2 regions of the Streptomyces sp. NPDC051907 genome follow, and region 2 is predicted to be linked to the other one. Evidence: riboswitches for the same ligand, from Rfam matches in the RefSeq annotation. Region 2 holds a riboswitch; the other holds the start of a gene.

What was found. Region 2 has a riboswitch for cyclic di-AMP ahead of AB0M39_RS22790 (transglycosylase family protein). Riboswitches for the same ligand answer to the same signal wherever they lie in the genome.
Positions count from the first base shown of each region.
Region 1: linked by a shared signal. The riboswitch ahead of AB0M39_RS13940 (M23 family metallopeptidase) and the one ahead of AB0M39_RS22790 (transglycosylase family protein) in region 2 are both predicted to bind cyclic di-AMP.

Region 1 covers NZ_JBFAYB010000019.1:85,309-90,128, reverse strand. Annotated here, with positions in the region: gene AB0M39_RS13950 (HPr family phosphocarrier protein) at 1-242, shown strand, start outside; gene AB0M39_RS13945 (GntR family transcriptional regulator) at 433-1,119, opposite strand; gene AB0M39_RS13940 (M23 family metallopeptidase) at 1,396-2,166, opposite strand; cyclic di-AMP (ydaO/yuaA leader) riboswitch at 2,179-2,341, opposite strand; gene AB0M39_RS13935 (pitrilysin family protein) at 2,570-3,952, opposite strand; gene AB0M39_RS13930 (pitrilysin family protein) at 3,970-4,820, opposite strand, start outside.
Region 2 covers NZ_JBFAYB010000045.1:9,527-14,346, forward strand. Annotated here, with positions in the region: gene AB0M39_RS22780 (cytochrome P450) at 1-1,169, shown strand, start outside; gene AB0M39_RS22785 (transglycosylase family protein) at 1,283-2,209, shown strand; cyclic di-AMP (ydaO/yuaA leader) riboswitch at 2,473-2,648, shown strand; gene AB0M39_RS22790 (transglycosylase family protein) at 2,652-3,311, shown strand; gene eno (phosphopyruvate hydratase) at 3,978-4,820, shown strand, end outside.

The DNA of each region.
Region 1 (4,820 bases), on a different contig from region 2:
TTCACGCCCGCCCCGCTTCCATCTTCGTCCGTGCCGCCACGGCGTCCGGCGTCCCCGTGACGATCGCCAAGGCCGACGGCAGCCCCGTCAACGCCGCCTCCATGCTCGCCGTGCTCGGGCTGGGCGCGCAGGGCGGCGAGGAGATCGTGCTCGCCTCCGAGGCGGACGGCGCCGACGTCGCCCTGGACCGTCTGGCCAAGCTGGTCGCCGAGGGCCTCGAGGAGCTCCCGGAGACCGTCTGAGCCGCAGTCGCCCACGACAGAGCCGCGGATCCCGAATTCGGGAGACCGCGGCTCCGTTCTATTCCGGGACGGAGATATCCGGCTGGATCCACGCGAGCGGATCCAGGGACAGACCGACAGACCGGAATAGGAATTCGGGCAGCAGGACAGGCCCCCCGATAATTCCTTCCCTTTGTATACGGCGCGACTGTTAATGCCGGAGGCTCGCGGTGTTTACGGCATGTTGCGAAGTCCTCACGGTCCTTGTGCGCTCCTGTCCGCGCAGCCGGTGAGCGGCCACCGCCCGCTCGGCGTGCAGGGCGGTCAGCGCGCGGGCGCGCTCGCCGTCGCCGCGCGCCACCGCGTCCACGATCGCGCCGTGCTCGGCCCAGGACTCGACGGGCCTGGCCGGCTGCTCGACCGCGTACATCCACGCGATCTTGTGCCGCAGCTGGGTGAGCAGGGCGGTCAGCCCGGGGCTCTGGGAGGCCTGGGCGAGCGTCTCGTGGAACCAGCCGCCCAGGGAGCGCAGATCCTCGCCCTGGCCGCGCCGCGCCCGCTCCTGGCCCAGCCTGACCAGGCCGCGCAGCACCTTGAGGTGCGCGTCGGTGCGGCGCTGGGCGGCGCGGGCGGCGCCCAGCGGCTCCAGCAGCAGACGGATGTCCAGCAGGTCCGCGGCCTCCTGCTCGGTGGGCTCGGCGACACAGGCGCCGGCGTGCCGGCGGGTAGTGACGAAGCCCTCGGACTCCAGGGTGCGCAGGGCCTCGCGCACCGGGACCCGGGAGACGCCGTAGCGGCGGGCGAGCTGCTCCTCGGTGAGCCGGCTGCCGCGCGCGAATACACCGGAGACGATGTCGTCGCGGATCGCCGTGCATACCGAATGCGCAGGAATGCGCATGACCGAACCTCCGCTTTAATCCGCGCGAAACGCAGCCGATTGACTTCTGTTCGGCAACCCTATTGCAACGGACGCGATTTTCCGATGGCCCACCGAAATCCATGGACACCTTTTGGCCAGGAAGCGCCGCGGGCGACGGCGAGGGCGGTTCGGGGGCCGGGAGGCGGGCGGGGCCGGGGAACGCCGAAGGCCCCGGCGGGGACCGGGGCCTTCGAGAAGGAGAGCGGGATCAGGCGGACGCGCGGCGCCCTGGTGCGGGCGCCCGGCGGCCGGTGATCAGACCTTGACGCCGTGGGAGCGCAGGTAGGAGACCGGGTTGATGTCGGAGCCGTACTCCGCCGTGCTCCGGGCCTCGAAGTGGAGGTGGGGGCCCGAGGAGTTGCCGGTGGAGCCGGAGAGGCCGATCTGCTGGCCCGGGGTGACGTCCTGGCCGACCGAGACGCCGATGGAGGAGAGGTGGCCGTACTGCGTGTACGTGCCGTCGTGCATCTTGATCACGACGTTGTTGCCGTACGCGCCGCCCCAGCCCGCCTCCACGACGGTGCCCATGCCGACGGACACGACCGAGGAGCCGGAGGCGGCGTGGAAGTCGACGCCGGTGTGGCTGCCGGAGGACCAGGCGGCGCCGCCGGCCTGGTAGGCGGTGCTGACATACGAGCCGGCGACCGGGGCGGTGAAGGAGAGCAGGCGCTTGCGCTCTGCCTCGCGGTCGGCGCGCTCCTTGGCCTCGCGGGCCTCCTTGACGCGGGCCTCGGCCTGGCGCTTCGCCTCGGCCTCGGCCTTCGCCTTGGCGGCGGCGCGGTCGGCCTCCAGCCGCTGCACCTCGGCCTGGTCGGCGATCTCGTCCGCGAGGGAGTCGACGGCGACTGTCTGCAGGGTGCCGGTGTCCTCCATGGAGGGGGCGCCGGGCTCGGCGGCGAGCGCCGGGGAAGCGAGGGTTCCGATGACGCCGGTGGTGGCGAGGGCCGCTACGCCTGCCATGTTCGCGCTCTTGCGCGACAGGCGGCTCGGGGCACGGTGCTTCCCGGTGGCACGGGTGAACGCCATGGAGAGGCTGATCCTTTCCTTCCTTCTCGCCTACCGGGTTAGCTGACGGGTTCGGAGCAGGAAGGTCTCCTACGGGCCCCTCCGCGGCTGCGAAGGCGTCCGATTCACCCCAGGGACTGAGTGGGTCCCCGGCTCCCCAGGCTCGCGCCTGACGGGGACTCGGCGATGACTGTCCGATGCCGCGGGTGCGGCGGGCTACTGGCGAACAGCCGCACTGACGCTAGGCGGGCGCTCTTTCAATCGCCAAACAGACGGCCCTTTTTGTAGCGCACGCCACAGGGCAGACAGGCAACTAGCCAACAAAACGGACATACGACGGAACCCCGGGCATCGCACTGAAGCCGGGGTTCCGTTTCCTGCTGTGGAGTTGTCGTGCCGCGCGCCGGGGACGGCGGGAGGTCAATCAGCCTGTGACAACAGTCACTTCGCCGATGCCCAGCGCCTTGACCGGCTCCGCGATCTGCGCGGCGTCGCCGACGAGCACGGTGACCATGCGGTCCACCGGGAAGGCGCTGACGGCCGCGGCCGTCGCCTCCACGGTGCCCGTCTCGGCGAGCCGTACGTACAACTGCGCCTGATAGTCGTCCGGGAGGTGCTGCTCGACCTGGTCGGCGAGCGTGCCCGCGACGGACGCGGCCGTCTCGTACTTCAGCGGGGCCACGCCCACCAGGTTCTGCACGGCGACGTCGCGCTCGGCGTCGGTGAGGCCCTCGGCCGCGAGCGTGCGCAGCACCTTCCAGAGGTCGTCCAGCGCCGGGCCGGTGTTGGGGGTGTCCACGGAGCCGCTGATGGCGAGCATCGAGGCGCCCGTGGCCCCGCCCGGGGCGGTCGGGGATGCGGAGCGCAGCACCTGGCCGAAGGCCCGTACGCCGTAGGTGTAGCCCTTCTCCTCGCGCAGGACGCGGTCCAGCCGGGAGGTGAGGGTGCCGCCCAGGCAGTACGAGCCGAGGACCTGCGCCGGCCAGACGCGGTCGTGCCGGTCCGCGCCGATGCGGCCGATCAGCAGCTGCGTCTGCACGGCGCCGGGCCGGTCCACGATCACCACGCGGCCGGTGTCGTCCGCGGTGATCGGCGGCATGGGGCGCAGATCGGCCTTGTCGCCGGTCCAGCCGCCCAGGGTGTCGGCGAGGACGGCGTCCAGGTCGACGCCCGTCAGGTCGCCCACGATCACCGCGGTGCCCGTGGCGGGCCGCACATGCCCCTCGAAGAAGGCACGCACGGCCGCCGCGTCGATGCGCTTGACGGTCTCCTCCGTGCCCTGGCGGGGGCGCGACATGCGCGAGGAGGCCGGGAAGAGCTGCTTGGACAGCTCCTTGGCGGCGCGGCGGGCCGGGTTGGCCTGCTCGTGCGGGATCTCGTCCAGGCGGTTGCGGACCAGGCGCTCGACCTCGCTGCTCGCGAACGCGGGCGCGCGCAGGGCCTCGGACAGCAGGCCGAGCGCCTTGGGCAGCCGGGAGACCGGGACCTCCAGAGAGACCCGGACGCCGGGGTGGTCGGCGTGCGCGTCCAGGGTGGCGCCGCAGCGCTCCAGCTCGGCGGCGAACTCCTCCGCCGAGCGCTTGTCGGTGCCCTCGGACAGGGCGCGCGCCATGATCGTGGCGACGCCGTCGAGGCCCTCCGGCTCGGCGTCCAGGGGAGCGTCGAGGGAGAGCTCCACGGCCACGACCTGCTGGCCGGGGCGGTGGCAGCGCAGCACGGTCAGGCCGTTGTCGAGCGTGCCGCGCTCGGGGGCCGGGAAGGCCCACGGCCTGGCCTCGCCGGCCTGCGGCTGCGGGTGGAAGTCCATGCTGACGGCAGCGTCGCTCACTGGTCGGCTCCCTCGTTGTCGTCGCTGTCGTTGTCGGCGCCGTCTTCGGCGGCGACCGGCTCGTAGACCAGCACCGCCCTGTTCTCGGGGCGCAGCCGGGCCTTGGCGACCGCCTGCACCTCCTCGGCGGTCACCTCCAGCACCCGCTGCACGGCGGTCAGCGCCAGCTGGGGGTCGCCGAACAGCACGGCGAACCGGCACAGTTCGTCGGCGCGCCCGGCGACCGTGCCGAGCCGGTCCAGCCACTCGCGCTCCAACTGGGCCTGCGCGCGCTCCATCTCCTCGGGCGTGGGGCCCTCGGCGGCGAACCGCGCCAGCTCCTCGTCGACCGCGGCCTCGATCTGGGGCACCTCCACGCCGCCGGACGTCTTGACGTCCAGCCAGCCCAGCGAGGGCGCGCCGGCCAGGCGCAGCAGGCCGAATCCGGCCGCCACGGCGGTCTGGTCGCGGCGGACCAGGCGGTTGTGGAGCCGGGAGGACTCGCCGCCGCCCAGCACGGTCAGCGCCAGGTCCGCGGCGTCGCACTCGCGGGTGCCGTCGTGCGGCAGCCGATAGGCGGCCATCAGCGCGCGCGCCGGGACCTCCTCGCGGATCTCCTCGCGCAGCTGCTCGCCGATGACCTCGGGGAGCGAGCCGTCGCGCGGCGGCTGCTTGCCGTCGTGGGAGGGGATGGAGCCGAAGTACTTCTCGATCCAGGCGAGCGTCTGCTCGGGGTCGATGTCGCCGACGACCGACAGCACGGCGTTGTTCGGCGCGTAGTACGTACGGAAGAAGGCGCGGGCGTCCTCGAGGGTCGCCGCGTCCAGGTCGGCCATGGAGCCGATGGGGGTGTGGTGGTACGGGTGGC
Region 2 (4,820 bases):
AGACGCGGCTGCCCAGCGGCGTCGAGGCGTGGCTGGTGACGCGGTACGCCGACGCCCGGCAGGCGCTGGCGGACCAGCGGCTCTCCAAGAACCCGGTGCACCACGCGGAGCCCGCGCACGCCAAGGGGAAGACGGGTATTCCGGGCGAGCGCAAGGCAGAGCTGATGACGCATCTGCTGAACATCGACCCGCCGGACCACACCCGGCTGCGGCGGCTGGTGTCCAAGGCGTTCACCCCCAGCCGCGTCGCCGAATTCGCCCCGCGCGTCCAAGAGCTGACGGACCGTCTCATCGACGGCTTCGCCGCGAGGGGAGAGGCGGACCTGATCCACGAGTTCGCCTTCCCTCTCCCTATCTACGCGATCTGCGACCTGCTCGGCGTCCCGGCGGAGGACCAGGACGACTTCCGCGACTGGGCGGGCATGATGCTGCGCCACACCAAGGCGAGCCAGGGCGGCCCCCGCGGCGGGGTCGCCCGCTCGGTGAAGATGATGCGCGGCTACCTCGCCGAGCTGATCCACCGCAAACGGGAGACCCTGGGACAAGAGGGCTCGGACGACCTGATCTCGGGCCTGATCCGCGCCTCGGACCACGGCGAGCATCTGACGGAGAACGAGGCCGCGGCTATGGCCTTCATCCTGTTGTTCGCCGGCTTCGAGACGACCGTGAACCTGATCGGGAACGGGGTGTACGCGCTGCTGCGCAACCCCGGGGAGCGGGACCGGCTCCAGGCGTCCCTCGCGGCGGGGGAGACGGGTCTGCTCGCCTCCGGCGTGGAGGAACTCCTGCGCTACGACGGGCCGGTGGAGATCGCCACCTGGCGGTTCGCCACCGAGAAGCTGAGCCTCGGCGGGCAGCGGATCGAGGCCGGAGACCCCGTCCTGGTGGTGCTCGCCGCCGCCGACCGGGACCCCGAGCGGTTCGCCGAGCCCGACGCCCTCGATCTGTCGAGAAGCGACAACAAGCACCTCGGATACGGCCACGGCATCCACTACTGCCTCGGCGCCCCGCTCGCCCGGCTGGAAGGGCAGACCGCCATCGCGACGCTGCTCAGGAGGGCGCCGGACTTGCGGCTTGCGGGCGATCCGGACGATTTGCGGTGGCGTGGGGGTCTCATTATGCGTGGATTGCGCACTCTGCCGGTTGAGTTCACACCCCAGCAGAACTGACGGTCCATCATGTTCGTGACTTTCACGTGATCTCCGCTGCATCGACTTGTGACTCGCGTTCGAATGCCGCTACGTTCACCGTCGATCCAAGCTGTCACGCGAAAGGCAACCGCATGCGCTCCGGGAACGGACGGCACCGCCGACCCCGTCAGGCTCCGGCCCTCGTCGTCGCGGCAGGGGTGACGGGATCGGCCATCGCGATCCCGCTGCTCGGCGCGACCTCGGCCTCGGCCGCCGACGGCACCACATGGGACCGCGTCGCCGAGTGCGAGAGCAGCGGCATGTGGAGCGCCGACCTCGGCAACGGGTACTACGGCGGGCTCCAGCTCTCCCAGGAGACGTGGGAGACCTACGGCGGCACGGCGTACGCGCCGCGCGCCGACCTCGCGAGCCGCACCGAGCAGATAGCCGTGGCCGAGATGGTCCTGGCCGCGCAGGGGCCGGACGCCTGGCCCGGCTGCTCGTCCATCGCCGGACTGAAGATCGCGGGATCGGCCGACGGCGTCACCGCCCAGCCGACGCCGCGGCCGAGCGCCCCGATCGACCAGCCCTCCGGCGAGCCGACCGGCGAGGCGGCCGAGACCACCTCCGACAAGCCGGAGAAGGAGTCGTCCTCCGACGAGCCGGCGGCCCCCTCGAAGCCGGAGCAGTCCGCCCAGCCGAGCGCGCCCGCCCGCAGCGAGGAGAGCGCCGAGCCCTCCAAGGGCGCGACCCCCGAGTCGGGCTCCGGCGCCGGGAAGCACCGCGGCGAGCCGGCGCCCGAGGGGACCGAGTCGGGCAATACGGACAATGAGCGTGAAAGCGGCCGACATGCCTCACGGGGTGACGGTTCAACACGTGAGCCTGCGAATGCGGACACTTCGCCCGGCGAGTACACGGTCCGCACCGGCGACAGCCTGTGGACCATCGCCGACGAGCAGGAGGTGCCCGGCGGCTGGACCGCGCTCTACGAGGCGAACCGGAAGGCCGTCGGCGAGGACCCGGACCTGATCCTTCCTGGCCAGAGCCTCGATCTGGACCACTCCTCCGACCCGAAGTAGCGGCAGTTCGCGGGCTTATGTCCGTTCTGTGTAAGTGAGACAAGGGTCTCTTTGTCCTAACTGGCGTGGCTCGCCTACCGAATGTGCACACTTCGCCCCCGACCTGCGGAAATGTAATCGCCCCAAAGGGCGGAAAGGGCGATTTCTCCCCGATGTTCGTCTTTGAACATCGGGGAGCGGTGTGTCTACGGTCTGACCGCTCGCCATCGCGGGCACCGCTGACCGTCACGCCGAATCCTGCCGTCGGTCGGGGGGACCAGTCGTCGCGTCATGCGCCGAAGGCAGGAGCGGGGGACCCAGGTAAGCGCCGCCCCCCGGCCGTTGCTGACGAACGGCCGTGGAACGGCTTGGGGTGAAGCCGCGCGCTAGGTCGCGCGGCCGGGCAACTCATCTGGCCCGAACCCGACAGCTCACCTCGTAGGCGTCGGTGAGGAGATGTCCCATGCTGTTCTCCAGCAAGTCCAAGCACCGTCGTCCCTCGAAGGCCACCCGCATCGCCACGCTCGCCGGCATCACGGGTGCGGCCGTCGCCGCCCCGCTGCTCGGCGCCACCTCCGCCTCCGCCGCGACCGCCTCCGAGTGGGACACCGTCGCCCAGTGCGAGTCCGGCGGCGACTGGTCCATCAACACCGGCAACGGCTTCTACGGCGGCCTGCAGTTCTCCGCCTCCACCTGGGCCGCGTACGGCGGCACCGCGTACGCCGCGACCGCCGACCAGGCGTCGAAGTCGCAGCAGATCCAGGTCGCCGAGAAGGTCCTCGCGGGCCAGGGCAAGGGCGCGTGGCCGCACTGCGGCGTGGGCCTGTCCGACGCCGCGTACACCGGCGCCGCGGAGAAGGCCGCCCCGGCTCCGGCCAAGCCCGCCGCTCCGAAGCGCGCCGAGGCGCCCACGACCCGCTCCGAGCGCCCCGCGGCGCCGGCGAAGGCGAAGGCCGTGAAGAAGGGCGACGGCGAGTACAAGGTCAAGGCCGGTGACACGCTGGGCTCGATCGCCGAGGAGAAGAAGGTCGAGGGCGGCTGGAAGAAGCTGTTCGACCTGAACAAGGACGTCGTGGACGACGCGAATGTGATCTACCCGGGTCAGCTGCTTCACCTGAGCTGATCTGGTGTGGGGCGTGCCCCGCGAGACCCGGTGGACCCGGCGGCCCACCGGTGCTCGCGGGGCACTGCTCTGCGCGGACGCGCCCCCCGTCCCCGGGGGCTCCGCCCCCGGACCCCCGCGCCTCAATCGCCGGCGAGGCTGATTTGGGGCGCTGCCCCGGACCCCGCGCCTCAATCGCCGGCGGGGCTGAATGTCGGTCGCCTCAAACGCCGGCGGGGCTGGATGTGCCCGGGAAACCCAGCCCGTCCGGCGATTGAGGACACGGCCGAAGGCCGTACGGGGGCGCAGCCCCCCGAGGCAACGGTGACATGCCCTGTGCGGGCTGCCCGCGGGGCGCTGCCCCGGACCCCGCGCCTCAAACTCCCCCAGACTTCGTCCGGGGGGACCCCCACGGGGCTTGGTTTGCGGCTCAAGCGCCCACGGGGCTGGATGTACCCGGCGAGGCTGAGTGTGCGCGGCCGGGCTGAGGTAGGGCCGGTATACGCGGAGCGATTCGCGTTACTCATAAGTAGATGTCGGCTGCTTTGTCCCATATCCCCGCCCTTCACGCCGTTTTTCGTCCCAGCGGGCGGGCATCGGCTGGCCGAGGGTCCGCAGCCGGTTAGGCTCTTGTCGCAAGGCCAAAGAGACCTTGCGTATAGCGTCACATCCCAGAAGGAGATGCTCGTGCCGTCCATCGACGTCGTCGTAGCCCGGGAAATCCTGGACTCCCGAGGCAACCCCACGGTCGAGGTCGAGGTTGGCCTCGACGACGGCAGCACCGGCCGTGCTGCTGTCCCGTCCGGCGCCTCCACCGGTGCGTTCGAGGCTCTTGAGCTCCGCGACGGTGACCAGAACCGCTACCTCGGCAAGGGCGTCGAGAAGGCCGTCCTCGCCGTCATCGAGCAGATCGGCCCGGAGCTCGTCGGCTACGACGCCACCGAGCAGCGCCTGATCGACCAGGCGATGTTCGACCTGGACGCCACCCCGGACAAGTCCTCCCTCGGCGCCAACGCCATCCTCGGCGTCTCCCTCGCCGTCGCGCACGCCGCCTCCGAGGCGTCCGACCTGCCGCTTTTCCGCTACCTCGGCGGCCCGAACGCGCACCTGCTGCCCGTTCCGATGATGAACATCCTGAACGGCGGCTCGCACGCCGACTCCAATGTGGACATCCAGGAGTTCATGATCGCGCCGATCGGCGCGGAGTCCTTCTCCGAGGCCCTGCGCTGGGGCGCGGAGGTCTACCACACCCTCAAGTCCGTCCTGAAGACCAAGGGCCTGTCCACCGGTCTCGGCGACGAGGGCGGCTTCGCCCCGAACCTCGGCTCCAACCGCGAGGCGCTCGACCTCATCCTCGAGGCGATCAAGCAGGCCGGCTACGCCCCGGGCAAGGACATCGCGCTCGCGCTCGACGTCGCCGCGTCCGAGTTCTACAAGGACGGCAAGTACGAGTTCGAGGGCAAGTCCCGCTCGGCCGCCGAGATGACCGAGTACTACGCGGAGCTCGTCGCCGCGTACCCGCTCGTCTCC